4 regions of the Labrenzia sp. C1B70 genome follow, and region 3 is predicted to be linked to each of the others. Evidence: predicted binding sites of a transcription regulator. Region 3 holds the regulator's gene; each other region holds the start of a gene.
The links. The regulator LexA, encoded in region 3, represses DNA repair genes until DNA is damaged. The targets are predictions, from matches to a motif close to TGTTCNNNNTGTGTTCNG.

Region 1 (4,215 bases), 250 kb from region 3:
GAAGGCCAATGGACGGCTCATCCAGTACATAGAGAACTCCTGTCAGCCCCGAGCCGATCTGCGAGGCGAGGCGGATACGCTGGCTTTCGCCGCCTGACAGTGTTCCGGAAGACCGGGACAAGGTGAGATATTCAAGGCCAACGTCATTCAGGAACTTCAGCCGCTCGCGAATTTCCTTCAGGATGCGGCCTGCGATTTCGCTCTGTTTGTCGTTCAGTTGCTCCGGCAGGGCTTCAAACCAGAGGCTTGCATCGCGAATGGAATGTTCGGTGATCTGACCGATATGCCTGCCGGCGATCTTGACGGCAAGCGCTTCCGGCTTCAGACGGAACCCGCTGCAAGCCGGGCAGGCATGATCGGATTGAAACCTTGCAAGTTCCTCGCGAACCCAGGTGGATTCCGTCTCGCGCCACCGCCGTTCGATATTGCCGATTACACCTTCAAAGGTCTTCTCTGTCCGGTAGCTGCGGACGCCGTCATCATAGACGAATTCAATCTTCGCATTGCCGGTTCCATGAAGGATTGCCTCGCGCACTTCCGAAGGAAGATCCTTCCAGGGCGTTGCCATGGACACCTTGAAATGACTGCAGAGTGCTTCCAGCGTCTGGGCATAATAAGGTGATGTCGACCCTGTCTTCGCCCACGGCAGGACAGCTCCTTCGCGCAAGGAAAGCGAGTGGTCAGGAACAACCAGGTCTTCCTCGAAGGCGAGTGTTGTTCCAAGGCCATCACAAGTGGGGCAGGCACCGAAGGGATTGTTGAACGAGAACAGACGCGGCTCGATCTCCGGAATGGTGAAGCCGGATACCGGGCAGGCAAATTTTTCGGAAAAGATCAGCCGTTCCGGGTTGCCGTTCTCGTCGGTCTTGTCGGCAAATTCGGCAATTGCAATGCCATCGGCAAGTTTCAGCGCCGTTTCCAGTGAATCTGCAAGCCGACCGGAGATATCGTCACGCACGACGATACGGTCTACGACGACGTCGATATCGTGCTTGAATTTCTTGTCGAGGGCAGGGGCCTCGGAAATCTCATGGAAGGTTCCGTCGATCTTGACGCGCTGGAAACCCTTCTTCATCAGCTCGGCAAGTTCCTTGCGGTACTCGCCCTTGCGGCCGCGAACCATCGGCGCGAGCAGGTAGAGGCGGGCACCTTCTTCCAGCTCCAGAATGCGATCGACCATCTGGCTGACGGTCTGGCTTTCGATCGGCAGACCGGTGGCGGGGGAATAGGGAACGCCGACACGCGCAAACAAAAGGCGCATGTAATCGTAGATTTCCGTAACCGTTCCGACCGTGGAGCGCGGATTGCGGGACGTGGTCTTCTGTTCGATGGAGATTGCCGGCGACAGTCCGTCGATCTGGTCGACGTCCGGTTTCTGCATCATTTCCAGGAACTGGCGCGCGTAGGCGGACAGGCTTTCCACGTACCGCCGCTGTCCTTCTGCATATATGGTGTCGAAGGCGAGTGACGACTTGCCTGAGCCAGACAGGCCGGTCATGACAATCAACTTGTCGCGGGGCAGGTCCAGATCGACGCCCTTGAGATTATGCTCCCGTGCGCCACGGATGCTGATGACCCGTGTTGGGTCCGCCTTCCAGGCTTCTTCCGACTGCGATCCCTTGGCTGTCTTCATTGTCGTTCTTCCTGACCGCATGCGTCGCCCAAAGCCGATTGTTGCTCTCGCATACGCTAAGATGGTCCATTGCCGATGATGTCTGTTTGCCCCGATATAGCAGTTTCGGGCGGAGCTTCCAGTGAGGCATTTTCATTATCGTGCCGGAGGCACTTGTCGATGCGAGGCCTGATTGAATCGCTTTTACAGAAATGGTAAGAACAAAACAAGTACATTAACGATTGCCGCGTCAGGAGCCGAGCAGAAATAGGTGACCGAAACCTCGCAGTTCGTGAGATAATGTCCTGACAGAAAAATCGGGGCTTGATTGGAACAAAAGTGGAGCAAATTGTAACTTGGCGCAATCAAGGATTGTGTCTGTTGACTTTGCTCGAATTTTAGGCGGATGAACCAGGCGGCAGTTTGTGAGTTGCCTTGTGGAAAATGAGTGAAGCCTGGCGAAAATAGCGGCGAAGCTGTTGGCGTGCCGTTAGGGTTCTTGTTTCTAGCAGCAAAGCTTGCAACGTTGACCGTTTATCGACACGTGCCGGAGAAGCACACGAACATCGTCGGCGGGGTCAACGAAAAACAAACAGGAGTTCAGTATGGCGGGCAGCGTCAACAAAGTAATTTTGGTCGGCAATCTGGGAGCAGACCCGGAAATCCGCCGTACGCAGGATGGCCGCCCGATCGCCAATCTCCGGATTGCGACGTCGGAGTCCTGGCGCGACCGCAACACCGGTGAGCGTCGTGAAAAGACGGAGTGGCACCGCGTCGTGATCTTCAACGACGGTCTTTGCAAAGTTGCGGAGCAATATCTGCGCAAGGGATCAAAGGTTTATCTCGAAGGCCAGCTTCAGACCCGCAAATGGCAGGATCAGTCCGGTCAGGACCGGTACTCCACCGAGATCGTGCTACAGGGCTTCAACTCCAACCTGACCATGCTTGACGGCCGCGGCGAAGGTGGCGGTGCATCCGGCGGTCTTCCCGATTACGGCAATGACTCACAAGGCGGTGGCGGAGGTGGCTTCGGCGGCGGCGGTTCCGGTTCCGGCGGGAATTTCGGTGGTGGCTATGGCGGCGGTTCCAGCAGCGGTGGCGGTTACGGCGGTCCGTCCGGTGGCGGTGGCGGCGGCGGCCCCATGGACGACGAAATTCCGTTCTGATCTTTTTCTGCGCTACCGGGTGCGGTCCCATGCTTTGGGGCCGCGCACCAGGGTATGTTGATCAACCGCCGACGTTTGGGTCGTAAGGCGTGTTCGGGTCATCAACGCCGTCGTAATATTCCTTCGCACTGCCGAGACCGCAGTGATAGACGGCTTCTTCTGCGCGTGTGTCGCCACCCGTAATCGGGGCGCCGTTGTGATGCGCGAATTCATGAATGATGGTGGCCAGCACCATCCACCTGCCCATTTTAAAGGCCCGGTCACCAACCGCGATTTCCCCGGAAGGAACGTGGATTTCCCCATGTAGCGGTGAAATGGTCGGTCCGTAATTCACCCAAATCGAGCTGTCGTTGATCATGTCCGACAAGCTTCGCCCCTTGGGCAGCGTCCGGAAATAGGCATTACATCCCGGGTTGTTCTTGACCATCTTGAAAAGCTTGTTTCTGGCCCATTTCAGCTTTGAATACTGGGAAGAGTTGAAACTTGTGTATTTCCAGATCGGTGACGAATGGTCACCAACATTGAATTGAAACGGCATTTGGCTCTCCGGTAATGTCTCACGTACTCGTGAAGCCGTAGATACGCCTTTGATGAAGAAGGTGGCGTGATGCCAATCACGCCAGGTTGTTTTTCCAAACAGCCGCAGTTCTGCCGTTTCTGGCACCGTGATGGTGGGCAGCTGTACTGTCAGCAACGAGGCAAAATCGTCACAGTCGACTGATTTCAAACCTGTGTAGGACGGCGCCCCTTAACCATCTGATGAACCCTGTTATAGTATCAAACGGTTTACGGGCGCAGTTTCCGGGAATCGGGTCGCGGGGCCCGGTTGCACGGTAACTGCGTTGCCATATCACGCTCGGATGTAGAACATCCTCGGCGGATATGCCGAACAGCCTTCGATCCTTGCAGGGAAGCAATAAAACCCTGGTGACTTGGGCAAGGCGTCAGGTTCGAAAAGATTTAAAAAAAGCGGGTTTAGACAATGCGAGCGAATGCAATGGCACTGAGCGAATGTACCGGGAAAAAACCGAAACGTTCTGTCCTGGGGACGTCCCTCAGGGCTGGCTTGATGGCGACGGTGCTTTTTTCCGGTTTTAACCTGGTCTCGGTTGAGCCTGCTTCCGCGCAGGGGTTGTTCCAGCGTCTGTTCAATCCGGAAGCGCATCGCCGACAGCAAGAGCGTGAGCGCCAACAGGATCTTAGCAAGAAGGTCGTTACCGCAAAGGTCTCTGCGCCGCGCTACCTCAATTACACGGCCGACAGCTGGAAGAAGGTTTCGCTGGCTGAATTGTCGGAGATCAAGTCCGCCGAGGTGAAGCCTGATGTCCAGCCCGTTGAAACGACGGATGCCCCGAGCACCGAAAGCGATAGCCTGCCACAGGCTCCGGTCGTTCTGACCGCATTCGACACGGCGCGTCCGGCATTGAAAGACATGTC
Region 2 (4,215 bases), on a different contig from region 3:
CCAGCGCCGGAACCAGCTTGTGCATCAGCGGTTCGCTCGCCCCCAGAAGATGGGCGTGGCGCATGCCGCGGCGCATGATCCGGCGCAGCACATAGCCGCGGCCCTCGTTGGACGGAAGCACGCCATCGGCAATCAGGAAGCTCGTGGAGCGCAGATGGTCGGCAATCACGCGGTGGCTGCCGGTGGCTTCGCCTTCCGCTTCCACACCTGTTGCGTTGACGGACGCCGCGATCAGCGCCCTGAAGAGGTCGATGTCGTAGTTGTTGTGGACGCCCTGCATGACAGCGGCGATCCGTTCGATGCCCATGCCGGTGTCGATGGACGGCCGCGGCAGGTCGAGACGCTTTTCCGGCGTCTGTTCGTACTGCATGAAGACGAGGTTCCAGATCTCGATGAACCGGTCGCCATCTTCTTCCGCAGAGCCCGGAGGGCCGCCCCAGATGTGGTCGCCATGGTCGTAGAAGATTTCGGAACACGGGCCGCACGGACCGGTATCGCCCATGGACCAGAAATTGTCCGACGTCGCGATACGGATAATCCGGTCTTCACTGAGACCAGCGATCTTCTTCCAGAGATCGAACGCCTGATCGTCTTCGGCAAAGACGGTTACCAGCAGCTTGTCCTTCGGCAGGCCGAATTCCTTGTTGACGAGGTTCCAGGCCAGTTCGATCGCACGGTCCTTGAAATAGTCACCAAAGGAGAAGTTGCCCAGCATCTCGAAGAAAGTGTGGTGGCGTGCGGTGTAACCGACGTTATCCAGGTCGTTGTGCTTGCCGCCGGCGCGAACGCATTTCTGTGCCGTGACCGCACGGGAATAGTCGCGCTTTTCCAGGCCGGTGAACACGTTCTTGAACTGGTTCATGCCCGCGTTCGCAAACATCAGGGTCGGATCGTTACGCGGCACCAGCGGCCCGGACTCGACCACTTCGTGGCCGTTTGTCTTGAAATAGTCCAGAAAGGCAGAGCGGATTTCATTTACGCCGGTCATTCGGATCTCGCATCGGTCACAGCCCCGCATATGAGGGCCTGTTGTAAATCTTGAAGGCGCTGGATCTGGGTCGCCGATCCGCGCCGGAACAGCCTTTTAACTTTCACCTCCAACCCTGTCCAGCGGTTGCACGGACCCGACCCAACGGAAAGCTGCCGGGAAACAGGCGATTTCCGGAATGAAGGCTGCCCTCACGCGCAGGACAACTGCTCCGACGGGATCTGACCTCTTCCAATTTCGCTTCGTTGCGGGACCCGAAATGCAAAAGACCCCCTTCCGGAGTGCGGAAGGAGGCCCTTGGAAGACCGGACAAACGTCCGGAGCTCTTGTAAGCGCTAACCGGAAGCTGAGGATCAGTCCTCGGCTTCTTCCGATGCAGCGTCCGGATCAATGATCGCATCGGCGATCAAGCCGGCGTTCTGGCGGATCGCCAGTTCGATTTCATCGGCAATTTCCGGATTGTCCTTCAGAAACTGCTTGGCGTTTTCCCGGCCCTGGCCAAGACGCTGGCTGTTGTAGGAGAACCAGGCACCCGACTTTTCAACGATGTTGCCCTTGACGCCCAGGTCAATGAGTTCGCCGGTCTTGGACACCCCTTCACCATAGACGATGTCGAATTCCACCTGACGGAAAGGAGGCGCAAGCTTGTTCTTGACGACTTTCACGCGGGTCTGGTTGCCGACGACTTCGTCCCGGTCCTTGATCGCACCGATACGGCGGATATCGAGGCGGACAGAAGCATAGAACTTGAGCGCGTTACCGCCGGTCGTGGTTTCCGGAGAACCGAACATGACGCCGATCTTCATGCGGATTTGGTTGATGAAGATCACCATGCACTTCGACTTGGAAATCGACGCAGTCAGCTTGCGAAGAGCCTGGCTCATCAGACGGGCCTGCATACCCGGCAGACTGTCGCCCATCTCGCCTTCGAGTTCGGCCTTCGGCGTCAGCGCGGCGACCGAGTCGATGACCAGAACATCGATGGCGCCGGAGCGCACCAGCGTATCGGCAATTTCAAGTGCCTGTTCACCAGCGTCCGGCTGGGAGATCAGCAGATTGTCGATATCGACGCCAAGCTTGCGTGCATAGATCGGGTCCAGCGCGTGCTCCGCATCGACAAAGGCGCAGATACCACCGGTCTTCTGGGCTTCGGCAACCGCATGCAGGGCAAGCGTGGTTTTACCTGAAGACTCCGGCCCGTAGATCTCGACGATACGGCCGCGCGGCAGACCGCCGATCCCGAGCGCGATATCAAGTCCGAGAGACCCGGTCGAGACGGCTTGCACCTCAACCACCTGGCCCTGGCCCATCTTCATGATGGAACCTTTGCCGAAGGCGCGTTCGATTTGGCTGAGCGCTGCGTCCAGCGCTTTTGTCTTATCCATCTGGCTGCTTTCTACGAGACGAAGTGTACTTTGCGACATGGCTTACGCTCCTTATTCCACGATGGACGCGCCGTTTCAATGAGAGCCTTTGTACACATTTTGTTCTCATTTGACAAGTCGGCAAAACCGATTGGTATTAAAATGAAAATGGCTGTTTGTTTCCAATATGTTCTCACTTATCGATTTTAGAACTTACCTAGCGTAATCTATTGCTCGGAACATCCCGTGATTCCGCGATCGTGCAGAATCACCGGCGCCTACACTGATAGCCGTAGACAAACGACGACCTATCACCAGATTGCTCTATGTGCGTCGTCTCACAGCATACATTAGCTCCATGGAAGTATTTGAGTGCGACCCAACATGCCCCGGGACGGGCTAGGGTTTTCCGGATCAAATCAGGAACAACCGCTGGTTTTGCAGGGAGCGCACGTGAATATCGGGTGGCAGTGAGCGCATATTTCAACCGTACCTTGAAAAACAGATTTGCAAAGAATTTCGGTTCGGCTAGGTCTACGCCACTTTCGTTTCACTCGGCTGGGAAGCTATTTACATGAAAACAAACAAACTGTTGTGCCTGGCGCTTGCGCTTGGCTTGTCGGCTTGCGCCACCGCGACACGCGGCACCAATGAGATCGTGAAGGTCTACGCTTCGCCGGAAGGAGCGCAGATCGCCACGTCCATCGGCCTCACCTGCAACACGTCCCCCTGCTCGCTCCAGGTGTCCCGCAAACAGGAATTCACCGTTACGGTTTCCAAGGAAGGCTACAAGACCCAGACCGTCGAGGTGAACACCAAGGTTGCCCCCGGCGGCGTCGCCGGCATGGCGGGCAACGTGCTGATCGGCGGCGTTATCGGCGTCGGTGTCGACAGCGTTTCGGGAGCCACGCTCGACCACTCGCCCAATCCGGTCCTCGTTGAGCTGGTCCCCAACAACCCCAGGAACCCGAAAACCCCTAAAGGCGATCTCTCCGAAATCAAGGAAAAGATCGCCGCCAAGCAGCGCGCCCAGGAAGAGGCCGTAATGCGGAAGTCGGGTGGGGTTTAAATAGTCGAAACAACCTGGAGGCTTGGGATCTCAAGATCGCGAGATCTCAGGCCTTTAAAAAACGTGACCCGATGCAGGACATAAACCGGGTGCCCGAAGACAAAAGACGTGTGAAACACAACGACTATATCTTTTAATATAGCCCCTACAGTCGGTTAGGCTCTGGCGACGCGCCTTGCCTGGAACTCCGTGACCTATCAGGGGCAGATGAGCGCCAACTTTGTTGCCGCAGTCGCGATGCGACCAATGGTTCGGTTCAAGAACAACCGTCCGCTCAAGACAATTGCAGTTCAAGTTCCTGCGCAGCGCCCAACATGGATAAAGACCCATAATTGGCGTAGTATCTTTTTATGAATGACACGTCTCGAAGTGAAGAAGTTCAACACCACTACGCGACGCCCCGCCATCTCGCGACACGTGGTTCGTTTCAAGCGAAATATGCAACCGTTAGCTGGTTTGGCTGGCTGATTGGGCATTTGAACTTACAAACAGAAATGGATGTATTGGACGTCGGGTGTGGTCCTGGCTGGATATGGCGTTCTCAGGCAGACCGTCTGCCGAACGAACTTCGTCTTTCTCTTATAGATGCCTCTCCCGGCATGATTGAGGAGATTTCGGCGAATCTGGCGACGGTGGAGAAGATTGAGGTCGTCAGCGCAAAGGTGGCAGATGCAATCGACCTGCCGCACCAAGATGAGACCTTTGACGCGGTGCTGCTATTGCACGTCCTTTACCACGTAGAGGATCCAAGATTAGCCTTGCGTGAAGCGAGACGTGTCTTGCGCCCAGGCGGG
Region 3 (4,215 bases):
TGCGGTTGCCTGAGCGCGGAGGGCTTCGTCTTTGCTCATGCTTGCAACGACGAAAGTTTCCCCAGCGATCTCAAAAGTTTTTTCGATGAGTTCAATCTGACCATTCGCCTTGAGGACGTGAAGAAGCCCCATCAGGACGGCTTGGGCTCCGCGTGCTTGGGCTAGTGCATTTGCAGTATTCTCATCCATGACGGTATCTCCTTGATTCCAATATAGGAAATCAAGTTTAGTACGTCAAGTATATAATTCCCCTGTCGAGGAGGGCGAGTTTCCCGCCAAGGTGCGCTTGCGCGTTCCGGCGGGAGGCGACATTGAAGTGGGGCGCACCGTGAGCGTCAGTGCGCGGCTGTTTCCCCCCGCGGGTCCCGTCTTTCCAGGAGGATACGATTATTCCTTCCGGGCCTTCTTTCAGCAGATAGGTGCGACGGGTTTCAGTTTCGGGTCCCCCGAGGTCATCGAGACTGAGGAGGCTGGAAATGAATTTCGCCCTGCCGTTGCCGTTGCCAAGCTTCGAATAGACCTCGCGGAGCGTATCAGGAGCAATCTTTCGGAAGGGCCGGAAACCGCACTGATCGTTGCTCTTCTGGTTGGAGACCGCAGCGGAATAACCGAAGAGCAGGAAGAGATTTTGCGGGCCGCCGGACTGGCTCACATTCTTGCAATTTCTGGACTGCATATGGCGCTCTTTGCCGGCGGCGCCTATGGCGCGGTCTTAGTGCTCTTTTGCTTGGTGCCGGTCCTGACGCTCAGGTGGCCAGTGCACAAGTGGGCCGCGCTTTCAGCCCTTGGTGCTGCCGTTATTTATCTGCTTCTGTCCGGTGGTGCGGTTGCGACGCAACGATCGTTCCTGATGATCGCGATTGTCTTTGTCGGAATTCTGGTGGGGCGACGCGGCCTAACCCTGCGAAGCGTAGCGTTGGCTGGCCTCGTACTCTTGCTGATTGCTCCTGAGCGGTTGTTTTTCCCCGGCTTCCAGATGTCCTTCGCTGCCGTGATCTGCCTGGTCGCCGTATATGACCTGTGGCGGCAGCGAGATCGTTCCCTGTCTGGTGAAAGAGTGTCCGGATGGGGCATGGCGACTTGTCTTTACCTCGGCAAGTGGGTTGCAGGGCTGTTCGTCACCGCATTGGTCGCAGGGCTGGCGACCGGCATAATAGGCGCTCATCACTTCAGCCGCATCGCGCCCTATGGCCTTGTCGGCAACTTGCTGGGAATGCCGGTGTTTTCACTTGTTGTGATGCCGATGGGAGTACTTGCATTCGTTCTGATGCCCTTCGGCCTTGCAGCTCTCCCTCTGGCTGTCATGTCTTTCGGAGTTTCACTTCTGTTGAAGGTTGCTTCCTTTACCGCAGCCCTTGATGCCGGCAGCGGAACTTCCGGAAGGCTCGACGGGGCTGCAGCATTGCTGTTGCTATCAGCATTATTTGCCGGATTGTTGGTGCCTGGCAGAAAGCGTGTGCTCGCAGGAGTGCCTCTCGTCGCAGGAATATTGATTGTTCTCACCAGCCGGCCTCCGGATATCCAGATTGCTGCAAGCGGCTCTCGAATAGCTGCCCGCGATGAAACGGGAACTTTGCGTTACGCAGCAAGGGGGAGATCGTTTGCAAGTGATCTCTGGCTGCAGTCGGAAGGAGTGAGGAATGATGCGATCTTGTCGCGCAAGATGAAATCGCCTCAAAGAAATTGCGATGACGACGGTTGTGTCATCAGGGCCTACGTCAATTCAGAGGACGCAGAACGGCTGGATAGCAGGCAATCGTTTCTTGCAATCGCGCAGCCAAAGACATTTGAAGCGTTTCAGCTGGATTGCCGATATGCCGATTTGGTCGTGACCGATCTTGTCGCTCCGGAGAGCTGCGGTGCAGCCCTCGTTCTGGATCGCGGTACGCGCACCGAACGTGGTGCCGTCTCCATCTGGCTATCGCCCGGTGATTTCAGCGAGGCCGCGAATGCTACGAGCGGTGCCAGTGGACCGGGCCATCCGCCAAACGAAAATCTGAAAATCGAGAAACTGAAGTTTGCCATCCCTGACCCACCGCGCCCCTGGCATCAGCAGGGAACGGTAACGAGAGACAGCCTGCGTCTAGCCGAGCGCGCCTCGGTGGCCGAAGCGCGCGCAGAGGAGTGACTGGTCAATACTGACGAAACAGGGCAACGAGGCGGCCCTGAACACGAACGCGGCCGGGACCGAAGATCCTGGTTTCATATGCCGGGTTGGCTGCTTCAAGAGCGATGGAAGCGCCTTTCTTGCGCAGCCGTTTCAAGGTGGCTTCTTCATCGTCCACGAGTGCAACAACGATGTCGCCACTGTCGGCACTGTCGGTCCGACGGATAAGAACGGTATCACCGTCCAGAATGCCCGCCTCAATCATGGAATCGCCACGAACCTCCAGCGCGTAGTGTTCCCCGCGACCAAGCAGGTCCTGCGGCACTGTGATGGAATGGCTGTGTGTTTGAATGGCCTCGATGGGCACACCGGCTGCAATGCGGCCCATGACGGGAATTTCCGTAACACTGGACACCGGCACCGGTGCAGCTTTTTCCGGCTCCGGTTTGCCGAGTGAGCCTTCAATGACTTCAGGTGAGAAGCTGCCTCTTGGCCGTGGAGCGCCCAGGCCGGGTGCGATGGAGTCCGGAAGACGAACAACTTCCATGGCTCTGGCCCGGTTCGGCAGGCGCCGGATGAAGCCACGTTCTTCAAGCGCGGTGATCAGGCGGTGAATGCCGGACTTGGAGCGCAGGTCGAGCGCGTCCTTCATTTCGTCGAAAGACGGCGGCACACCGGTTTCTTTCAGTCTTTCGTGAATGAACATGAGCAGTTCGTACTGCTTGCGCGTCAGCATGTAGGCGTCCCCTGACCGAGAAAACATCTGGTACAAATCAAGAACATGGTACCTGTTCTCATTGTGTTCTGCAAGGGTAAATGTTCTCTTACTGTTCTTGGCTTCGAACAAGTTGCCGTATTCAATCCGTCTCCGATATTGGATTTAGGTCGTCCTTCGATCCGGTCAGGATCAGCAGTTCACAGGTGATCAAAGTCGGCGCGCCACCAGCGGTGAGAGTGCCCCGATGTAGTCCACCTTCGAGATCAACGGCGCGGATTGGGACGCAAAGCTCTTGCTCCGGTTTCGCGCCAGCGTTTTCAGTCAGGAGTATCTCGGAGATCAGACCTGTCATCGGCTGGGCGTCGCGGAACGCTGCTCCGGCCAGACTGCCCAGTCCATAGACTTCGTAGGAGGGTGCTTTCAGCTCTTTTGCAAGTTCTTGGATGCTGTCCGTCAGGTCGGCAAACGGAGCGAGTGTGGTGATAAGCGCATTGTAGTCGGTTGTCCGTGACTGTTCGTCATCCTGTTGCACACGAAACAGCGTGAATTCGGTTTCCGGATCCAGCGATGCCACGAACGCTGCGCCTTGCAGGCCGTACCCTTTGATGGCCCCCTGATGCGCAACCTTCAGCGTATGCGGCAGTAAGTGGCCAAGGTGCTCGACTTCTTCCTCGTGCCAATAAGCGTGTACATGAGCGAACCATTCACCATCTCGTATCCCGAGAATGGCAACTGCGGACTCCAGCGTTGCGCCTTTCGAGGAGTGCGTGTCGCTGTACCAGGCTGCATGTCGGTCATCGATTGCACAGGCAGGCATCACAAAGTCGAACGCTTCGAGCATCAGCCCGGAAAGATCGAGAACGGCGGAGCTCAGTCCTTGGTGCGTGGCGAAGCGGCCCAGCGCCTCCAGCAAGGGAGTTTGCTCTGCCAGGGAGATTTCCAATGGTTTCGCCAGACATCTGGCATGTGGGAGCCGATTGATGGCAGAAGGGCCGGGATGACGAATGTCGGACAGAGACCTGGGGGCGGGCCGTCTCACAACAGGCCTTTCTCGGTCAAATGCTCCCGCACCAGTTTCTTGGTGATCTTGCCATAGGCACTTGTCGGCATTGCGGGAATGAAGAGATAACGTGCAGGCATCTTGTAGCGGGCGATCTTGCCGTTCAGATAGTCGCTGAGTTCCTGAGGGTCGGGTGACTTGTCTGGGGCAGCCACACAAACGGCTAGGCCAACTTCGCCCCATTGCCTGTCCGGAATGCCGAGAATTGCGACCTCGGAAATATCCGGATGTGTAAGCAGCACTTCCTCGACTTCCTTCGGGTAGACGTTGGAGCCACCAGAAATGTACATGTCCGACGCTCGGCCTGTCAGAAAGAGGTAGCGCTGTTCA
Region 4 (4,215 bases), 290 kb from region 3:
TCGATTGCCGGTCGTTCGGTCTTTACTGTCACCGCATGGTTGTTTTTCGGTCTGATTTTCGGTCTGGTTCTTGGGTCAGGCAGCGCGGCTCGGGCGCAAGACGTCTCTTGTACCTGCCGATACCAGGGCGAGAAATACGGCGTAGGTGAATCTATATGCCTGAAGAGCCCATCCGGGCTGCGAATGGCGACATGTGAAATGGTGCTGAACAACACGTCCTGGCAGATCAGCAACGCGCCTTGCCCACTGACCCAAATTCAAAGCCCTGCGATCGATAAATTCACGACCAGTCGTCCGACGACACCGGCTCATCCTTCGGTTGAAGTCCAATCATAAGATAAAGCGGATTTTCTGCAGCCCTGGCACTTTCCAGCTTCGAACCGGAGCAAGACATGACTTGGCTGTGCGAAACCCATTGCAGCCGATCACACGCACCTGGTGTTCAGATCGGGCTCTACGATCTTGAGGTTATTGTGCGGGCAACTGCTGTGCGGTGAGCACGTCCGGGCGATTTTGCTTCAACCATCCGTCAGCCATTGATCTGGCCATCTGCCTGACAGGCTCGGGCGAAACCGCGAAATACTGCTCGTGCATGGAATGAATCCAGCTGGCATCCGTCCCCTTGGCCTGTTCCCGGGCAACGGTCATCCACATCAGGCCGCGAGCTTTTTTCTTGTCCGACGTACCGAGTGCATAGAGCGTTTCACCAAGGCGTGCCTGGGCACCCACATGTCCCTTGAGCGCGGCAAGATTGTACCAACGAACGGCCATGCGGCTGTTGTTTTCCTGGTACATGCGGCCAAGTTCATACTGGGCATCGGCATCGCCGAAATAGGACGCGGCATGCGTGAAGATCTGACGGGCACGTGATTCATTCTTGGGCACAGCGCCGTCGATGCCGTTCAGATAGTAGGAACCGAGCGCAACGAAGGCGCTTGAGACGAAGGGAGCATCCGGTGCATCGGGGCGATCTTCCCCGTGCTCACGAACGATCTGACTGTAATATTCGAAAGCCTTGAGATCGTCTTCCTTGACGCCGTCGCCGGAGGCATACATTTCGCCCAGCTTCCAGGCGGCCATAGGCTGACCGTTTTCGGCGGCATACTGCAGCGACCCAAGCGCAGCGGCCTTGTCGCCGGAATAATATTGGCGGGCACCGGCCCGCAGTGCTTCAGACGGGGAAAGATCGTTCGGACCGATCGCCCGTGCAGGCGCCGGCTGACCGTCAAAGGCGGCCACGGGCCCTGTCAGGCCGATCAGGATCAACGCACCGAGCACGGTTCCGGCTCTTCCCATGCGTTGAAGCTTTGTGCTGTTCTTAGGCATCCCAGTCACACTATTATCCGTCGGCAACGAAACAGATCCCCGACGGACTTTCTTGTTTTTTGTCCGCGCCAAGCGCATTTGCTGTCTCTTCGGCCCCAAAGCATATGCCTGCGGGACCCACTGTTTCGGAGTGGCCTAAATTGGCCGATCATTTCGTCTTAAGTTGGGCCATACGACGCCGAAATAAGACCATTTCCTGACACTTTTGTCCGGACTGTGAACCACTTCAGGAGTTGATCCCGATCTGGTCGTCCCAGACATTAGCGTAACGGGTGACGGGCAAACATGGCCGAACAGGGGCAACGGCGGCAAACCGGGGCCCTGCAAATGACTCTGTCAGTAACTGTTGCGGAATTGGCACATATTGTGACCACCCCTCTCCCATTCAAGACCCTTATTTCAACACAGGCGGGTTGATGATGTGTTTCCAGATCGGATTTTTGGGTCCCGGGCTGTTGAAAACGGGGGCTTTTGGCCAATTACCTTTGCCGTTCTATCTTTGTCCTTCAAACTGAGACATGATTCGGTGTAGGTAACAGCGCTGAGTTTGTAAAAACTGTGACCCAAGACCCATCAGGCGATACGGAATGAGCGCAAAAGACGATCTGTTTGCAGGCAACGCGGCGGTCTCTGCCCCAATGACACAAGATGAGCCCGCCCCAGCTCCGCAAAAGCCGCGTCCCGTTGCGCCTGTCGCGGTCAGCGACGATTATTCAGCGGCCGACATCGAAGTTCTCGAAGGGCTCGAGCCGGTTCGGCGCCGGCCAGGCATGTATATCGGCGGCACTGACGAAAAGGCGTTGCATCACCTCTTTGCCGAAGTGATCGACAACTCCATGGATGAAGCGGTTGCCGGCCATGCGACGTGGATCGACGTGTCGCTTTCCAGCGATGGCTATCTGACGATCACCGACAACGGCCGCGGTATTCCTGTCGACCCTCACCCGAAGTTCAAGGACAAGTCCGCACTCGAAGTGATCATGACGACGCTGCATGCGGGCGGCAAGTTCGACAGCAAGGTCTATGAGACCTCTGGCGGTCTGCACGGTGTCGGCATTTCCGTGGTCAATGCGCTGTCAGAGGAACTGATTGTAGAGGTCGCACGCAGCCGCAAGCTCTATCGCCAGATTTTCCGCCGCGGTCACGCCCAGGGTCCTCTCGAGCTGGTTGGCGACACCCAGAACAGACGCGGGACCCAGGTCAGCTTCAAACCAGACGATCAAATCTTCGGCAAAGGCGCCAAATTTGTCCCGGCGCGCCTTTTGAAGATGGCACGGTCCAAGGCCTATCTCTTTGGCGGTGTCGAGATCCGCTGGCACTGCGCACCTGAATTGCTGTCTGAAAAGGACGAGACACCGGCTGAGGCCGTGTTTCACTTCCCCGGCGGTCTTCGTGACTTTCTCAACGAGAGACTGACCAAGGAACGCCGTGTCGTCGACGACGTGTTCTTCGGCCGCACCGACAACGCCGGCAAACATGGATCCGTGGAATGGGCAGTGAGCTGGTTTGCCGGCGACGGCTTTGTCAGTTCCTACTGCAACACCGTGCCGACACCGGAAGGCGGAACTCACGAAGCGGGTTTCCGATATGCCCTGCTGCGCGGCCTCAAGGCATATGGCGAACTGACAAACAACAAGAAGGCATCCATCATCACCGGCGATGATGTGATGACATCAGCCGGCGGAATGCTGTCCGTCTTCATCCGTGAGCCTGAATTCGTCGGCCAGACCAAAGACAAACTGGCGACCAACGAAGCCACGCGCATTGCGGAGACGGCTGTCCGAGATGCATTTGACCATTGGCTGACAGCCTCCCCCAACCAGGCAAACAAGCTTCTGGAGTGGGTGATCGATCGCGCGGATGAGCGCTTGCGCCGTCGCCAGGAAAAAGACGTCGCCCGCAAGACAGCCGTGCGCAAGCTGCGCCTCCCGGGCAAACTTGCCGACTGCTCGGCAAACCAGTCCGATGGCACCGAACTCTTCATCGTTGAGGGTGACTCGGCAGGTGGCTCGGCCAAACAGGCGCGCAACCGTTCCAACCAGGCCGTCTTGCCGTTGCGCGGCAAGATCCTGAACGTCGCAAACGCCGGCCGCGACAAACTCGTTGCCAACCAGCAGCTTGCCGATCTCATCCAGGCCCTTGGCTGCGGCACGCGCTCCCAATACCGGGAAAGTGACCTGCGGTACGAGAAGATCGTCATCATGACGGATGCTGACGTCGACGGTGCCCACATTGCATCACTTTTGATTACTTTCTTTTACCGCGAAATGCCGGAGCTAATCCGTGGCGGCCATCTCTTCCTGGCCGTGCCACCACTCTATCGTCTCAGCCAGGGGGGGAAGACCCTCTATGCACGCGACGATGCCCATAAAGACGAATTGATGGAGACCGTCTTCAAGGGTAAATCCAAGGTGGAAATCGGCCGTTTCAAGGGTTTGGGTGAAATGTTGCCGGCTCAGCTGAAGGAAACGACGATGGATCCGTCCAAGCGGACCATGCTGAAGGTCGTTGTCGAAGAAGAAGCTGTAACAGACACCAACGACACCGTTGAACGGCTGATGGGCAACAAGCCGGAAGCGCGCTTCCGGTTCATTCAGGACAACGCTGAATTCGCTGAGGATCTTGATATTTAGCCGCAACAGCAGGTATTTTGATCTATATCTTTTTTTGAAGAGGTTGGGCGGGCGTATATTTTTGCCCGCACTGCCTATTTGACCGGTCGGAAACGTAGCATGTTAAACCGGATGTATTCGATACTGGACAGACGGCTTCGCCCCTTGCGAAATCATGTCTTCCTGGCTTTTCCCAAGCACAAGATCGCCTTTGCCCGTATCGCAGAACCTGCTTTTCAACTTCTGCGCCCGGTTCTTCATTGCCTTGCCGGCACCG

Region 1: the regulator LexA is predicted to act here: its motif matches at 1,830-1,847, upstream of uvrA (excinuclease ABC subunit UvrA).
Region 2: the regulator LexA is predicted to act here: its motif matches at 2,530-2,547, upstream of recA (recombinase RecA).
Region 4: the regulator LexA is predicted to act here: its motif matches at 1,816-1,833, upstream of parE (DNA topoisomerase IV subunit B).

Annotation. Positions count from the first base shown of each region.
Region 1 is NZ_AXCE01000034.1:537,277-541,491, reverse strand. It holds gene uvrA (excinuclease ABC subunit UvrA) at 1-1,633, opposite strand, end outside; gene Q666_RS57020 (single-stranded DNA-binding protein) at 2,218-2,778, shown strand; gene Q666_RS57015 (hypothetical protein) at 2,840-3,316, opposite strand; gene Q666_RS57010 (L,D-transpeptidase family protein) at 3,848-4,215, shown strand, end outside.
Region 2 is NZ_AXCE01000012.1:368,877-373,091, forward strand. It holds gene alaS (alanine--tRNA ligase) at 1-988, opposite strand, end outside; gene recA (recombinase RecA) at 1,342-2,412, opposite strand; gene Q666_RS50005 (hypothetical protein) at 2,927-3,421, shown strand; gene Q666_RS64925 (methyltransferase domain-containing protein) at 3,772-4,215, shown strand, end outside.
Region 3 is NZ_AXCE01000034.1:283,240-287,454, forward strand. It holds gene Q666_RS55910 (hypothetical protein) at 1-189, opposite strand, end outside; gene Q666_RS55915 (ComEC/Rec2 family competence protein) at 329-2,128, shown strand; gene lexA (transcriptional repressor LexA) at 2,133-2,843, opposite strand; gene Q666_RS55925 (hypothetical protein) at 2,965-3,768, opposite strand; gene Q666_RS55930 (acyl-CoA synthetase) at 3,861-4,215, opposite strand, start outside.
Region 4 is NZ_AXCE01000034.1:571,878-576,092, forward strand. It holds gene Q666_RS57160 (tetratricopeptide repeat protein) at 469-1,326, opposite strand; gene parE (DNA topoisomerase IV subunit B) at 1,914-3,959, shown strand; gene Q666_RS57170 (sulfotransferase family 2 domain-containing protein) at 4,059-4,215, shown strand, end outside.